One region of the Pseudomonas sp. PDNC002 genome, then DNA from elsewhere that is predicted to be linked to it. Evidence: predicted binding sites of a transcription regulator. Region 1 holds the regulator's gene; each other region holds the start of a gene.
What was found. The regulator FliA, encoded in region 1, starts transcription of late flagellar genes. The targets are predictions, from matches to a motif close to CTAAAGTTTNNNNNNNNNNNGCCGNTAA.
Positions count from the first base shown of each region.

Region 2: the regulator FliA is predicted to act here: its motif matches at 1,288-1,315, upstream of JVX91_RS17925 (methyl-accepting chemotaxis protein).
Region 3: the regulator FliA is predicted to act here: its motif matches at 1,709-1,736, upstream of JVX91_RS11260 (methyl-accepting chemotaxis protein).
Region 4: the regulator FliA is predicted to act here: its motif matches at 1,678-1,705, upstream of JVX91_RS02280 (methyl-accepting chemotaxis protein).

Region 1 covers NZ_CP070356.1:3,074,447-3,077,941, reverse strand. The annotation lists gene JVX91_RS14180 (protein phosphatase CheZ) at 1-724, opposite strand, end outside; gene JVX91_RS14175 (chemotaxis response regulator CheY) at 744-1,118, opposite strand; gene fliA (RNA polymerase sigma factor FliA) at 1,318-2,067, opposite strand; gene fleN (flagellar synthesis regulator FleN) at 2,064-2,891, opposite strand; gene flhF (flagellar biosynthesis protein FlhF) at 3,057-3,495, opposite strand, start outside.
Region 2 covers NZ_CP070356.1:3,917,063-3,920,557, forward strand. The annotation lists gene JVX91_RS17925 (methyl-accepting chemotaxis protein) at 1-1,245, opposite strand, end outside; gene JVX91_RS17930 (Na+/H+ antiporter NhaC family protein) at 1,538-2,857, shown strand; gene JVX91_RS17935 (AI-2E family transporter) at 2,947-3,495, shown strand, end outside.
Region 3 covers NZ_CP070356.1:2,423,398-2,426,892, reverse strand. The annotation lists gene cpaB (Flp pilus assembly protein CpaB) at 1-807, opposite strand, end outside; gene JVX91_RS11270 (Flp family type IVb pilin) at 1,167-1,373, shown strand; gene JVX91_RS11265 (Flp family type IVb pilin) at 1,457-1,654, shown strand; gene JVX91_RS11260 (methyl-accepting chemotaxis protein) at 1,778-3,495, shown strand, end outside.
Region 4 covers NZ_CP070356.1:487,156-490,650, reverse strand. The annotation lists gene JVX91_RS02280 (methyl-accepting chemotaxis protein) at 1-1,590, opposite strand, end outside; gene JVX91_RS02275 (bifunctional O-acetylhomoserine aminocarboxypropyltransferase/cysteine synthase) at 1,951-3,228, opposite strand; gene JVX91_RS02270 (protein adenylyltransferase SelO) at 3,351-3,495, opposite strand, start outside.

The sequences.
Region 1 (3,495 bases):
TTCTTGTATCGGCAGCAATCTGCGGACCTTCACCCTTGGACGATCTTTCTTTTTCCACCGCGTCGCGCATGCCGTCGTGGTCATGCTCGATGCCGGCGTAACGATCGACCTGCCCCGCCATCCAGACCAGCTTGACCAGATTCGACTCGACCTCGGTCACCAGCTTGGTGACGCGTTTGATCACCTGCCCGGTGAGGTCCTGGAAGTCCTGCGCCAGCAGGATGTCGTTCAGGTGGGCGGAGAGCTTGCGGCTGTCCTGGGCGCTGATATAGAGGAACTGCTCGACGCGCTTGGCCAGGTCGCGGAAGGCCTCGGGGCCCAGCTCGCGGCGCATGAAGCGCGACCAGTCTTCCTGCAGCTCCTTGGCCTGGGTCTCGATGTGCATGACCACCGGGGTGCACTCTTCCACCAGGTCCATGGTGCGATTGGCCGCTTTCTCGGTCATCGTCACCACGTAGGACAGGCGGTCGGTGGCATCGGCGATCTGCGACATCTCCTCGGCGTGCCGGGAGTTGGGATCGATCTGGAAGTTGACGATGGCGTTGTGCAGCTCGCGGGTGAGCTTGCCCACCTCTTGGTAGAGCCCGCGATCACGCGCCTGGTTGAGCTCGGAGATCAGCTGCACGGCAGTCTGAACGTCGCCGCGTTCGAGGCAGTCGACCAATTCGCGCGCGTGTTTTTTCAGGGTCGACTCGAAGTCACCCGCGGATTCGTTGAAATCCATGACGCCCTCTTGGTCAGCCTCAGCTGCCGACCCGCTCGAAAATCTTCTCGATCTTTTCTTTCAACACCTGAGCGGTGAAAGGCTTGACCACATAGCCGTTGACCCCGGCCTGGGCCGCTTCGATGATCTGGTCGCGCTTGGCTTCGGCGGTCACCATCAGCACCGGCAGGTGCTTGAGGCGCTCGTCGGCACGGACCGCACGAAGCAGGTCGATGCCGGTCATGCCGGGCATGTTCCAGTCGGTAACGAGGAAGTCGAAGTTGCCGCTATGCAGCATCGGCAGCGCAGTGGTGCCGTCGTCGGCCTCTGCGGTGTTGGTGAACCCCAGGTCCCGCAGGAGGTTCTTGATGATGCGCCTCATCGTGGAAAAGTCGTCCACGATGAGAATTTTCATGTTCTTGTCCAAGCCTGCCTCCATCGATACCAAACGCGCCCTGCCGGGCGTGCCGTCAATTCATTGAGCGTCGTGCGCTCACTGTTGCGGGGGACGTCAAGGAAACGTCACCCTGAAAATTCCTAACCTGCGGTTTTTCCCAAGGAAATTCCCTTCAGCCTCTTCACTCGGATGAAGCTGCCGCGAAACTACCCGATGCTCAGCGAGCGCGCCACTCCGCCAGACGCGAGCGCAGGCGCGCGGCGCACTGGCTGTGCAACTGGCTGACGCGGGATTCGCTGACGCCCAGCACTTCGCCGATCTCCTTGAGGTTGAGTTCCTCGTCGTAGTACAGCGCCAGCACCAGGCGCTCGCGCTCGGGCAGCTTGGAGATGGCGTCGGCCAGCGCGCTCTGGAAGCGTTCGTCTTCCAGACCGTGGGAAGGCTCGTTCTCGTGGTGCGAAGCGTCTTCGGCAAGGCCGCCACCCTGTTCGCCGTCCTGCAGCATGTCGTCGAAGCTGTACAACCGGCTGCCCTGGGTGTCGCTGAGGATGCCGTAATACTCTTCGAGGCTCATATTGAGTTCGGCAGCAACTTCCTGATCTTTAGCGTCACGTCCGGTTCGCGCCTCGACGGCACGGATGGCGTCGCTGACCATGCGGGTGTTGCGGTGCACCGAACGCGGGGCCCAGTCGCCCTTGCGCACCTCGTCGAGCATGGCGCCGCGGATGCGGATGCCGGCGTAGGTCTCGAAGCTGGCGCCCTTGCCCGCGTCGTACTTCTTCGCCGCCTCCAGCAGGCCGATCATGCCGGCCTGCATCAGGTCCTCCACCTGCACGCTGGCCGGCAGGCGGCCCAGCAGGTGGTAGGCGATGCGCTTGACCAGCGGTGCGTGCTTCTGGATCAGCAGTTCCTGGGCGTTGTGCGCCTGCGCCTTGCTGTACATACGCGCTCCGGAGGCCGCGGTCATACGGCCGAACCCGTGGGATGTTGCACCAGGCGCTCGACGAAGAACTCCAGGTGCCCTCGTGGGTTGGCCGGCAGCGGCCAGCTGTCGACCTTCTGCGCCACCGCACGGAAGGCCAGGGAAGCCTTGCTGCGCGGGAACGCCTCGTACACCGAACGCTGCTTCTGCACCGCCTTGCGCACCGATTCGTCGTAGGGAATGGCGCCGACATACTGCAGCGCCACATCGAGGAATCGGTCGGTGACCTTGGTCAGCTTGGCGAACAGGTTACGGCCCTCCTGGGGGCTGTGGGCCATGTTCGCCAGCACGCGGAAGCGGGTCATGCCGTAGTCACGGTTGAGCAGCTTGATCAAAGCATAGGCATCGGTGATGGAGGTGGGTTCATCGCAGACGACCAGCAGCACTTCCTGGGCCGCGCGGACGAAGCTCACCACCGAGTCGCCGATGCCGGCGGCGGTGTCCACCACCAGCACGTCGATGTTGTCGCTGATGTCGCTGAAGGCCTGGATCAGGCCGGCATGCTGCATCGGCGTGAGGTGCACCATGCTCTGGGTGCCCGAGGCCGCCGGGACGATGCGGATGCCGCCGGGACCCTGGAGGATCACGTCGCGCAGATCGCATTCGCCTTCGATCACATCGGCCAGCGTGCGCTTGGGCGACAGGCCCAGCAGCACGTCGACGTTGGCCAGGCCCAGGTCGGCATCCAGCAGCATGACGCGACGGCCCAGATCGGCCAGCGCCAGCGACAGATTCACCGACACGTTGGTCTTGCCGACGCCACCCTTGCCACCGGTGACTGCGATTACCTGAACGGGATGCATGCCCATATCAATACCTTGTCTCGTCGTTCGACCGTCGCGCATCAGACGCTTCGGCTAATCCGGTTGCGGTGCTCCCCGCCGCCGGCGCTCGCGGATCATCTTGCAGAGCATCCGCATCGCTTGGGCAACCCAGTCGGCCGCCCCACTACCCCACCTGGGGCTTCACAATTCTCAGCTGGCGCGACGCACCGGCTGCTGGTAAAGGCCGGCGAACATGTCGGCCATGGCGTCCTCGCTCGGTTCGTCCGGCGCTTGCAGGCTCACCGCGCGGCTGACCAACTGGTGCGCACGCGCCACATGCAGGTCATCCGGAATCTTCGGCCCGTCGGCCAGATAGGCTACCGGGAGATGCTGGCTTATAGCCAGAGCCAGAGCTTCGCCGAGGCTTCCCGCTTCGTCCAGCTTGGTCAGGATGCACCCGGCCAGGCCACAGGACCGATAGTTCTGCCAGGCGGACTTGAGCACCTGGCTCTGGCTGGTCGCGGCCAGCACCAGATAGTTCTTCACGTTCAGGCTCTGCGCCGACAGCGCTTCGAGCTGCATGCGCAGCGCCGGATCGTTGACGGGCAGGCCGGCGGTATCGATCAGCACCAGGCGCTTGCGCGCCAGC
Region 2 (3,495 bases), 840 kb from region 1:
CTTGCCGGCGTAGTCCAGGCGCTTGGTGAGGTCGCCTTCGCCGCTGGCGATGTTGCGCAGCATGGCGGCGACGTTGAGGATTGGCCGGGTCACGCCGCGGGCGGTGAGCCACATGGCGAACAGGCCGATCAGCACGGCGACCAGACCGAAGCCCAACTGCGAGACAGTGCCCTGCACGCGCTGGTTGTCCAGTTCGTTCTGCAGTTCGATGGCCGGGCCGAGCAGGACGTTCTGCGGTACCTCCAGCAGCACGCCCCACGGCTTGGAGCCGGGAATCGGTTGCAGCGGTTCCACTACACGCAGCTGATCGTCCTGGCGGAATACCTGCTCGTGATTGGCGGCAATGGCCTGCAGCAGCTCGGCGCCCTGATTCGGGTAGACCTCCTGCAGCTTCCTGCTCAGCTTGGACGCATCGGCGCTATGCCCGGCGAGCAGGCCGGCGGCGCTGACGATGCTGACGCGGCCCTGGCCATCGTAGAGTTCCTGGCTGCCCTCGACGGCGATTTCCTGCAGCTTCTCCATGCTGATGTCCAGGCCCATGACACCGACGATCTTGCCGTCCAGTTCCAGCGGGAAGGCGATGCTGGTCATCAGCATCTTCTTGCTGCCGACGTCGTCGAAGTAGGGATCGAGGACGCAGGGCTGGCGGGTGGTCTTGGGGCAGGTGAACCAGGCGTTGTAGGCGCTGCCGCTCGGACCGGGGCTGGTGTCGTTGAGCAGCGACTCGGCCATGGCCTCGGATTCCAGCTGGCCGGGCGTGGCTTGCGACCAGTAGATCGAGAAGCGGCCGGCGTCATTGCTGCCCAGTTCGCCCTGGCCGGCGAAGAGCTTGTCCTTGCCGTCCAGCGCATCGGGTTCGAAGGCCACGTACAGGCCCAGCAACTCCGGGTTGCCTTCCAGCGCGGTCTTCACCTGGCGGGTCAGGTCCTCGCGCAGGTCATAGGCGTCGAGGAAGCGCTTCTGCGCCTGGTCGCGCAGGAACAGGACCTGGCGGGAAAATCCCTTTCCGTATTGGTAGGCATCCATGATGTAGCGCTGAATCCGCATGGCCTGGACTTCGCCGCGTGATTGCAGGCGCGCCTGGGCCGCTTCGTTGAGCATCTGCGTGCTCGATTGCTTGACCAGCGAGGTACTGGTCTGGGTGCGGTAGACGGAAATGCCGGAGAGAAGCGAGACGACGCCTAGCAGGCACAGGCCGGCGAGCAACGTGACCTTCCACTGGATGGAGAGACGGCGCAGCAGCATGGAGGGGAATCCTTGTTTGAACTAAGCCTCGGGATGCCCGGTATATCGGCCTTTCCCGCATCTTCTTGACCCGCAACAGGGCGAAACGCCGGAAAACAGGCGATTCTGGCGCGCCGTTACGACGGATGGCGACTTTCAGGCAAAAAGCGTGCGCACTACGGCGAAAACCCCGCCGGGCAACTTCGGAAACGTCTTGATTCGACTCATTTTTTGACACCCCGACGGACGTTTGGCAGAGTGCGCGCCTTTTGCCCGCGCCGCGGCGCGGACAAGTGCGAGAGGAGTGGTGAAGATGAATGCGGTGCTGATCGCCATTGGCCTGATGCTGGTGCTGAGCCTGTGTCGCGTGCACGTGGTGGTCGCATTGATCGCCGGTGCGGTGGTCGGCGGGCTGCTCGGCGGCTTGGGCATGGACGGCACGCTCAAGGCGTTCAACGAGGGTCTTGGCGCCGGTGCGACGGTGGCGCTGTCCTACGCCATGCTTGGGGCCTTCGCCGTGGCCATCGCGCGCTCCGGAATGGCGCACGCGCTCGCCGACCGCGCCCTGGCGATGCTCGGTCGGCACGAGACGAACGGTTCCAACGGCTTCAAATGGATGATGGTCGGCTTGCTGCTGGTGGTCGCCATTTCCTCGCAGAACATCCTGCCGATCCACATCGCCTTCATCCCGCTGCTGGTGCCGCCGCTGCTCTACGTGCTGACGCGTCTGCAGATCGACCGCCGCCTGATCGCCTGCGTCATCACTTTCGGCCTGATCACGCCCTACATGTTCCTGCCGGTGGGCTTTGGCAACATCTTCCTGAACCAGATTCTGCTGGCCAACGTGGCCCGCGCCGGGGTCGATGTGCAGGGCATCAACGTGACCCACGCCATGCTGATTCCCGCGCTGGGCATGGTCTGCGGCCTGTTGGTCGCGGTGCTCTTCAGCTACCGGCGCAAGCGCGACTACGACCTGGAGCGCATCGAACAGGCCGAGCGGGTCGACACGCCGTACAGCAAGATGAGCCTGCTGGTGGCAGGCGTCGCGGTGGCGGCGGCCTTTGCCGTGCAATTGCTGCTGGATTCGATGATCCTCGGCGCGCTGGTGGGTTTCCTGGTGTTCTCGCTGTCCGGCGTGGTGCGCTGGAAGGAAGCGGACGACCTGTTCACCGAAGGCATGAAGATGATGGCGATGATCGGCTTCATCATGATCGCCGCCCAGGGCTTTGCGGCTGTGATGACCGCCACCGGGCAGGTCGCCAGCCTGGTGGGCAGCGCGGCCGGCTGGATCGGCAGCAGCAAGGCGCTGGGCGCTTTCATGATGCTGCTGGTAGGGCTGCTGGTGACCATGGGGATCGGCTCGTCGTTCTCCACCGTGCCGATCATCGCGGCGATCTTCGTGCCGCTGGCGGTGCATCTGGGCTTCAGCCCGCTGGCCATCGTCAGCATCGTCGGCACGGCTGGTGCGCTGGGCGATGCGGGTTCGCCAGCATCGGACTCCACCCTCGGCCCGACCTCCGGCCTGAACGTGGATGGCCAGCACAACCACATCTGGGACACCGTGGTGCCGACCTTCCTGCACTACAACCTGCCGCTGCTGGCCTTCGGCTGGGTGGCCGCGATGGTGCTTTAAGGCTCTGGACGGGAAATTCCGCGTTGAAAGTTGCACTCGGCAGGTCAACTGCTGACTAATGAGCAGGATTCCCACCCACGGACCCGCTCATGTTCGACTCGAAACTGGAATACCGGACGTTCCTCGCCCTGCTGGCGGTGGTGACCATCGCCTTCGCCTGGATACTGCTGCCGTTCTATGGCGCGGTGTTCTGGGGCACCATCCTGGCCATCATCTTCGCCCCCATGCAGCGCCGCCTGCGGGTGCGCCTGAAAGGTCGCAACAATCTCGCGGCGCTGATCACCCTCACGGTCTGCTTCCTGATCGTGATCCTGCCCGTGACCTTCATCGCCGGCGCGCTGGTGCAGGAGGGCGCCACCGTCTACCAGCGCCTGAAGTCCGGTGAGCTGAACTTCGTCACTTATTTCCAGCAGGCTTTTGCGGCGTTGCCGTCCTGGGCGCACCAGTGGCTGGAACGTTTCGACCTGGCCGACCTGTCCAGCCTGCAGGAAAAACTCTCCTCCGGCGCGATGCAGGCCAGCCAACTGGTGGCGACCAAGGCGTTCAGCATCGGCCAGAACACCTTCGAGTTCGTCATCAGCTTCGGCATCATGCTCTACTTGCTGTTCTTCCTGCTGCGCGACGGCTCGACCCTTGGC
Region 3 (3,495 bases), 650 kb from region 1:
CAGTTGTTCGAGGGTGATCGGCTGGCTGCCGCTCATCCCCAGGGAGGCCTGGATGTAGCGTCCTTCCTGCTCCTTCTCGTACAGCTTTTCATCCTTGCTGCGCACTGCCAGGCGCAACGAGCCGGCCTGGCTGGCCAGCATCAGGCGCGACGTGGCCTCGGCTGGCACGGCCAGTACGGCAGTGCGCGGCGGGCGCGGCGTCTGGTCCTTGGGATCGCCGGCGTTGCGGGCCTGGCCATCCTTCGCCACGGCGATCTGTTCGCCATAGGTGAGCACGCGGACGCCGGGCAGCACGACCTGGGCGCTGACATTGCGCTCGCCGGTCTGCTGGTCCTGGACGAAGAGCATGACGTCGACGTAATCGCCCGGCAGGACGAACCCGCCGCCGCCGATGACCTCGTCTACGGCGATGGCCATGGCGCGTTCGTCGGGGCGGATGGTCCGCGCCAGCGGGCCGCCCGGTTCGGTGATGGAGGAGGAAATGATGCTGCCGGCCGGCACCGCGACCCACACGCGCTGGCCGATCAGCTCTTCAGGTTTGGGGAAACTGCCACTGGGGGCGGTGCGCAGCAGCTCGACGGCGAGGTCGTCCTTGCCAATCACCGCCAGCGCCGGCAGGTCACGCGCCGCCACGACCACCGGGGTCCGCTGCAGCTTGTCGGCCTCGGCCACCGCTGCCGGCGCCACCTCCTGAACCACACCCGCCGCCGGCGCGGCCGGCTTGCCGACCTTGAGCCCGAGGTAACCCACTACCCCTGCGCATACCAACAACAGCCCGGCGAATACCATCAGCACCTTGCTATTCATGACACCATCCTTGCGCGGTATTGGGAAAGTTGCCCCACCGGTCGGGCGCCTCGAAAATCGCTGCCTGCCGGGTTAGTCCCAGGGACCTTTATTGTTATTTCGGCTGCAAAGGAAAGTTCGATAAGAATCTTTCCTGATAATCAGACGCTGCTTGTTCCAAAGCAGAATTTAGTAGCTGCGGTAATAGCGTCAAATGCGAACTGGAAATTTCCAATCCTCAGTTAGTTCTACTCCGCCATGACTATAACTTTGGTATTAGCGCTATTTGACCAATTGCGTTTGGCCACGCTGCGCCTAGCCTGACGATGAAGTCAGGGCAATCGCCCTGTTTGCAGTCGGGCGTGCACGGAGCGACGGCCATGAAATCCAAAACCTCAGTAAAACAACTTCCGAAGAATATCCTCAGCAAAGTGAATTCTTTTATCCGCGATCGCGAAGGCGCAACCGCCATCGAATATGCGGTTATTGCGGGACTTATTTCCATCGCGGTACTTACCGCGGCAACTCCGATCGGCACCCGTATCGGAGCACTCATGACGGCGATCAAGACCGCCATCGGTGCATAACTCCCCCACCTGATTCGAAACGTTCGCGGAGCCCGGAAACCGGCTCCGTCGACGCCGCTGTCTCCTGCCCGGAGGGCTCGTACATGGAACGCACGATCGACTCAGTGAAACGTCTCTACTCGCGGCTGCATGCCTTCCTGTCCGATCGGGAAGGCGCCACGGCCATCGAGTACGCGGTGATCGCCGGGCTCATCTCCATCGCGATCGTTGCCGCTGCCACTCCCATCGGCACCAAGATCGGATCGTTGATGAGCCAGGTGCAGACCGCACTGGGCCTGTAATTCCGGTTCACTTTGGGCGCGGTGCGACACCGCGCCCATTTCCGCATTTTCGCCCTAAAGTCCCGTCGTAGACGGCCGATACATCCTGCCTACCCCTTGTTTCACTTGCAGGATGCTTTGCCGATGCTTCGCTCGCTGTCCTTCGCCAAGAAGATTCTTCTGGCGGCCTCACTCGTGGTCACCTTCGCCTTCGCCTGTTTCATCCTCTTCAACGACTTCCGCCAGCGCGAAGCGATCCACTCCGACACCGAATCCTATCTGTCCGAAGTAGGCAGCCTGACCGCCAGCAACATCCAGAGCTGGCTGGAAGGCCGCATCCAGTTGGTGGAAGCCGAGGCCGCACAGTTGGCAGACGGCGAGCCGACGCCCGAGCGCATCCAGCACGTGCTGGAACAGGCGGTGTTCCAGAAGAACTTCGAATCGGTCTACCTGGGTGAAGCCGCCAGCGGCGTGTTCACCATGCGCCCCTATGCGCCGATGCCCGATGGCTACGACCCGCGCACCCGCGGCTGGTACAAGGATGCCGTGGCCGCCGGCCGGCTGATCGTCACCGAGCCCTTCCTGGATGCCGGCACCAACGAGCAGATCCTCGCCATGTCGATGCCGGTCATGCGCAACGGCCAACTGGTGGGTGTGGCCGCTGGCGACATGAAGCTGGAGACCATCACCGCGATCATCAACTCGCTGAAGTTCGACGGCGACGGCTATGCCTTCCTGGTCAGCGATGCCGGCAAGATCCTCCTGCACCCGGACAGCAGCCTGATCTTCAAATCCCTCGGCGAGGTCTACCAGCAAGGCGCACCGAAGGTGCAGCCGGGCGTGCAGGAAGTCAGCATCAAGGGTGAAGAGCAACTGGTCTCGATGACGCCGGTGAAAGGCCTGCCGGGAGTCACCTGGTACGTCGCCCTGGTGCTCAACAAGGACTCCGCCTACGCGATGCTGAGCGACTTCCGCAACACTGCCATCATCGCCACCGTGATCGCCATCGTCGCGATCCTCTTCCTGCTGGGCATGCTGATCCGCGTGCTGATGGCGCCGCTGACCGACATGGGCCGTGCCATGCAGGACATCGCCCAGGGCGAAGGCGATCTGACCAAGCGTCTGCAGGTCGCCAGCAACGACGAGTTCGGCGTACTGGCCAACGCCTTCAACCGCTTCGTCGAGCGTATCCACGAGTCGATCCGCGAAGTGGCCTCCACCGCGCGCAGCCTGCACGACGTCTCGCAGCTGGTGGTGAATGCCTCCAACTCGTCCATGAGCAACTCCGACGAGCAAGCCAATCGCACCAACAGCGTCGCTGCGGCGATCAACGAGCTGGGCGCCGCCGCCCAGGAAATCGCCCGTAACGCCGCCGACGCCTCGCACCACGCCACCGATGCCTCGCACCAGGCCGGCGATGGCCGCCAGGTCGTCGAGCAGACCATCAGCGCGATGAACCTGCTGTCGGACAAGATCAGCTCCGCCTGCGCCAACATCGAGGCACTGAACAGCCGCACGGTGAACATCGGGCAGATTCTGGAGGTGATCAAAGGCATCTCCGAGCAGACCAACCTGCTGGCCCTGAACGCCGCCATCGAAGCCGCCCGCGCCGGTGAAGCCGGTCGTGGCTTCGCGGTGGTCGCGGATGAAGTGCGCAACCTGGCGCACCGCGCCCAGGAATCCGCGCAGGAAATCCAGAAGATGATCGAAGAGCTGCAGGTCGGCGCCCGCGAAGCGGTGGACACCATGACCGAAAGCCAGCGCTACAGCCTGGAAAGCGTGGAGATCGCCAACCGTGCTGGCGAGCGCCTGGCCAGCGTGACTCACCGTATCGGCGAGATCGACTCGATGAACCAGTCGGT
Region 4 (3,495 bases), 2.6 Mb from region 1:
GGCGACCAGGGCTTCGATCTCTTCGGTGGATTGCTGGGTGCGCTGGGCCAGGCCGCGCACCTCGTCGGCGACCACGGCGAATCCGCGACCGGCTTCGCCCGCGCGGGCGGCTTCGATGGCGGCGTTGAGGGCCAGCAGGTTGGTCTGTTCGGCCACCGATTTGATGACGTCCATGACCTTGCCGATCTTCTCGCTTTCCTGCTCCAGGCGCTGCATGGCTTCGGCGGAGCGTTCGACTTCCTCGGCGAGGCGCTCGATCTGCTCGACGGCCTTGTTCACCACGCGGTCGCCATCCTGGGCCTGGTGGTCGGCGGCGGAGGCGGCCTGGGAGGCCTGCTCGGCATTGCGCGCGACTTCCTGCACGGTGGCGGACATCTCGTGCATGGCGGTGGCGACCTGGTCGGTCTCGACCTTCTGGGTGTTGGCGCCGGCGCTGGTCTGCTCGGTGACGGCGGAGAGTTCCTCGGCGGCGCTGGCGATCTGGGTGACGCCGTCGCGGATGCCACCGATGAGCTCGCGCAGGCTCTGGCTCATGCGCTGCATGCTTTGCTGCAGGCGGCCGAGTTCGTCGCGGCGGGTGACCTGGACGGTCTGCGACAAGTCGCCGGCGGCGATGCGGTCGACCACGGCCATGGTTTCCTGCAGGGGGCGGGTGATCTGGCGGGTGATGATCAGCGCGGCTATGGCGCCGAGGACCAGCGCGAGCAGGGTGAAGAGGGTCTGCAGGGTGCGGGCGCGGGCGCTTTCAGCGTCGCGGCGATCGAGCTGCAACTGGTAGAGATTTTCGCTGATCTTGACGATGTCCTGGCCCTGGGTGGTCATTTCCTTGCGCGCCTGGACGATGGCGGCCATGTTGCCGCGCAGGGTGGTGACGGCGTCGCGGTAGGCCCGCAGGGCGGTGCCCAGTTGCTGGACGTACTGCGCTTCGGCGACACCGAGCACGCTTTCCAGGTTGGGCAGGCCGGCGATGCTTTCGTCCAGGCCGCGGGTTACGCCGTCGCCGTTACTGGTGAGCGCAGTGGCGAGGTAGTCGCGCACGTCGTAGCGCGCTTGCAGCAGCTCCTCGCGGGTGCCGGTGATGGCCTGGAAGCGGGTGGCGCGCTCTTCGTCGGCGGGGGCCTTGAGGATGTCCTGCTGGATGGTGGCGGTCAGTTCGGCGGCGCGGGCGGCGTTGTCCTGCAGGGTGCGGCGGGTGATGCCGGCGCTCTGGTAGCCAGCGCGCATGGCGGCCAGGGATTTTTCATAGTCGGCGATGATGCCGCCGAGCTGGTCGAGCATGCGCACGTTCTCGGGGCTGACGAAGGAGGCGCGCAGCTTCTGCTGTTGAGCCTTGAAGTCGGCCAGGGTGGACATGACGTTGGCGGCTTCCTGCTCGGCGCCGTCGGCGATCATGTATTGCAGGCGGGTGATGCGCAGCTTGGTGAGGCGCGAGTTGAGCTCGGTGATATCGCTCATCCAGTTGCTGCGGTCGATCAGCGAGCCTAGGCCGACCCAGCTGACGATGGCGAGGATGGCGGTGAAGGCGAGGACGAGGCCGAAGCCCAGGGCCAACTTGAGGTTCACGCTCAGGTTGGAAATCCAGGTGTTCATTGACGATCTCCAGGAAAGGTTGTGTGAAGTCAGGCCGTTCGGAGATTGTTCTTGTTGGTGGCCAGGGTGGCGAACCACGTCCCAGCCCTATCGGCAGGATCGGGCGGAACCGTATGGTCACGGGCGAAAAAAGTTATCCGCCGGCCGGCGCCTGGAAGGCGGGTCGGAAAGGAATGGGCAGGGGAAAGGCGGACGAAATCCCTGTTCGCTGGCGTGTCGCGCGCTGGCTTGCGGCGCTGCGCGGCATTTTACGGAAAGGCAGGCGGGCTCGTCTGCAAGTTGATGGCAAAGAGATATTACTGGCATTTGCTGAAGCGCGAATGAGGCGCCGGTGTGGCGCCTCATTCGGCTAGTAAGGGATCAGGCCTTGGCAGCTTCCAGCGCCTGGGCGAGATCGGCAAGGATGTCGTCGATGTGCTCGATGCCAATCGACAGGCGCACCATGTCGCGCGGCACGCCGGCCTTCTCCAGCTCCTCGTCGTTGAGCTGGCGGTGGGTGGTGGAGGCCGGATGGCAGGCCAGGGACTTGGCGTCGCCGATGTTGACCAGGCGCACGACCAGGTTCAGCGCGTCGATGAAGCGCGCGCCGGCTTCCTGCCCGCCCTTGATGCCGAACGAGAGGATCGACGCGGGCTTGCCGCCCATGTAGCGCAGCGCCAGTTCCTGTTCGGGGTGGTCGGCGAGACCGGCGTATTTCACCCAGCTGACTTGCGGGTGGTCCTGCAGGTATTGCGCGACTTTCACCGCGTTCTCGCAGTGGCGCTCCATGCGCAGGGCGAGGGTTTCCAGGCCTTGCAGGATGAGGAAGGCGTTGAACGGCGAGAGCGCGGCGCCGGTGTTGCGCAGCGGCACGACGCGGCAGCGGCCGATGAAGGCGGCGGGACCGAAGGCTTCGGTGTAGGTGACGCCGTGGTAGGACGGGTCCGGTGTGTTGAGCAGCGGGAAGCGCGCCTTGTTGTCCGCCCAGGGGAATTTGCCGGAGTCGACGACGATGCCGCCGATGCTGGTGCCGTGGCCGCCGATGTACTTGGTCAGCGAGTGCACGACGATGTCCGCGCCATGTTCGAACGGGCGGCAGAGGATCGGCGTGGCGACGGTGTTGTCGACGATCAGCGGCACGCCGTGGCGGTGCGCGGCGTCGGCCAGGGCCTGCAGGTCGACGATGTTGCCGGCCGGGTTGCCGATGGACTCGCAGAATACCGCCTTGGTGCGCTCGTCGATCAGCGCTTCGAGGGCGGCGATGTCGTCGTGCGCGGCGAAGCGGGTCTGGATGCCGAAGCGCGGCAGGGTGTGGGCGAACAGGTTGTAGGTGCCGCCGTAGAGCTTGGCCACCGAGACGATGTTGTCGCCGGCTTCGGCGACGGTCTGGATGGCGTAGGTGATGGCGGCCATACCGGAGGCCACGGCCAGGGCTGCCACGCCGCCTTCCAGTGCGGCCACGCGCTCCTCCAGCACCGCGTTGGTGGGGTTCATGATGCGCGTGTAGATGTTGCCGGCGACCTTCAGGTCGAACAGGTCAGCGCCGTGCTGGGTGTCGTCGAAGGCGTAGGAGCTGGTCTGGTAGATCGGCACGGCCACGGCCTTGGTGGTCGGGTCGGGGCTGTAGCCAGCGTGAATGGCGAGGGTTTCCGGTTTCATTGTTCGAGCATCCTTGTGGCAGAAAGGCCCGAGGATGCGAGCGGCGACCGCGCCCGGTCAATGACCGGGCGCAATGTCGTCGGGGCAGTGCTAGATCGCTTTTGGCTGAGCTTATAACCGGCTCAGGAGGAACAACTGATCTCCAGATGCCTGCCCCAGTCCGGCGGACGGCGGGTGAAGACCTCGGCATCGGGCTGCTCTTCGAAGGGCCGGCTGAGCACTTCGTGCAGGCGCCGCACCACGCTGTAGTCGCCCTGCTCGGCGGCC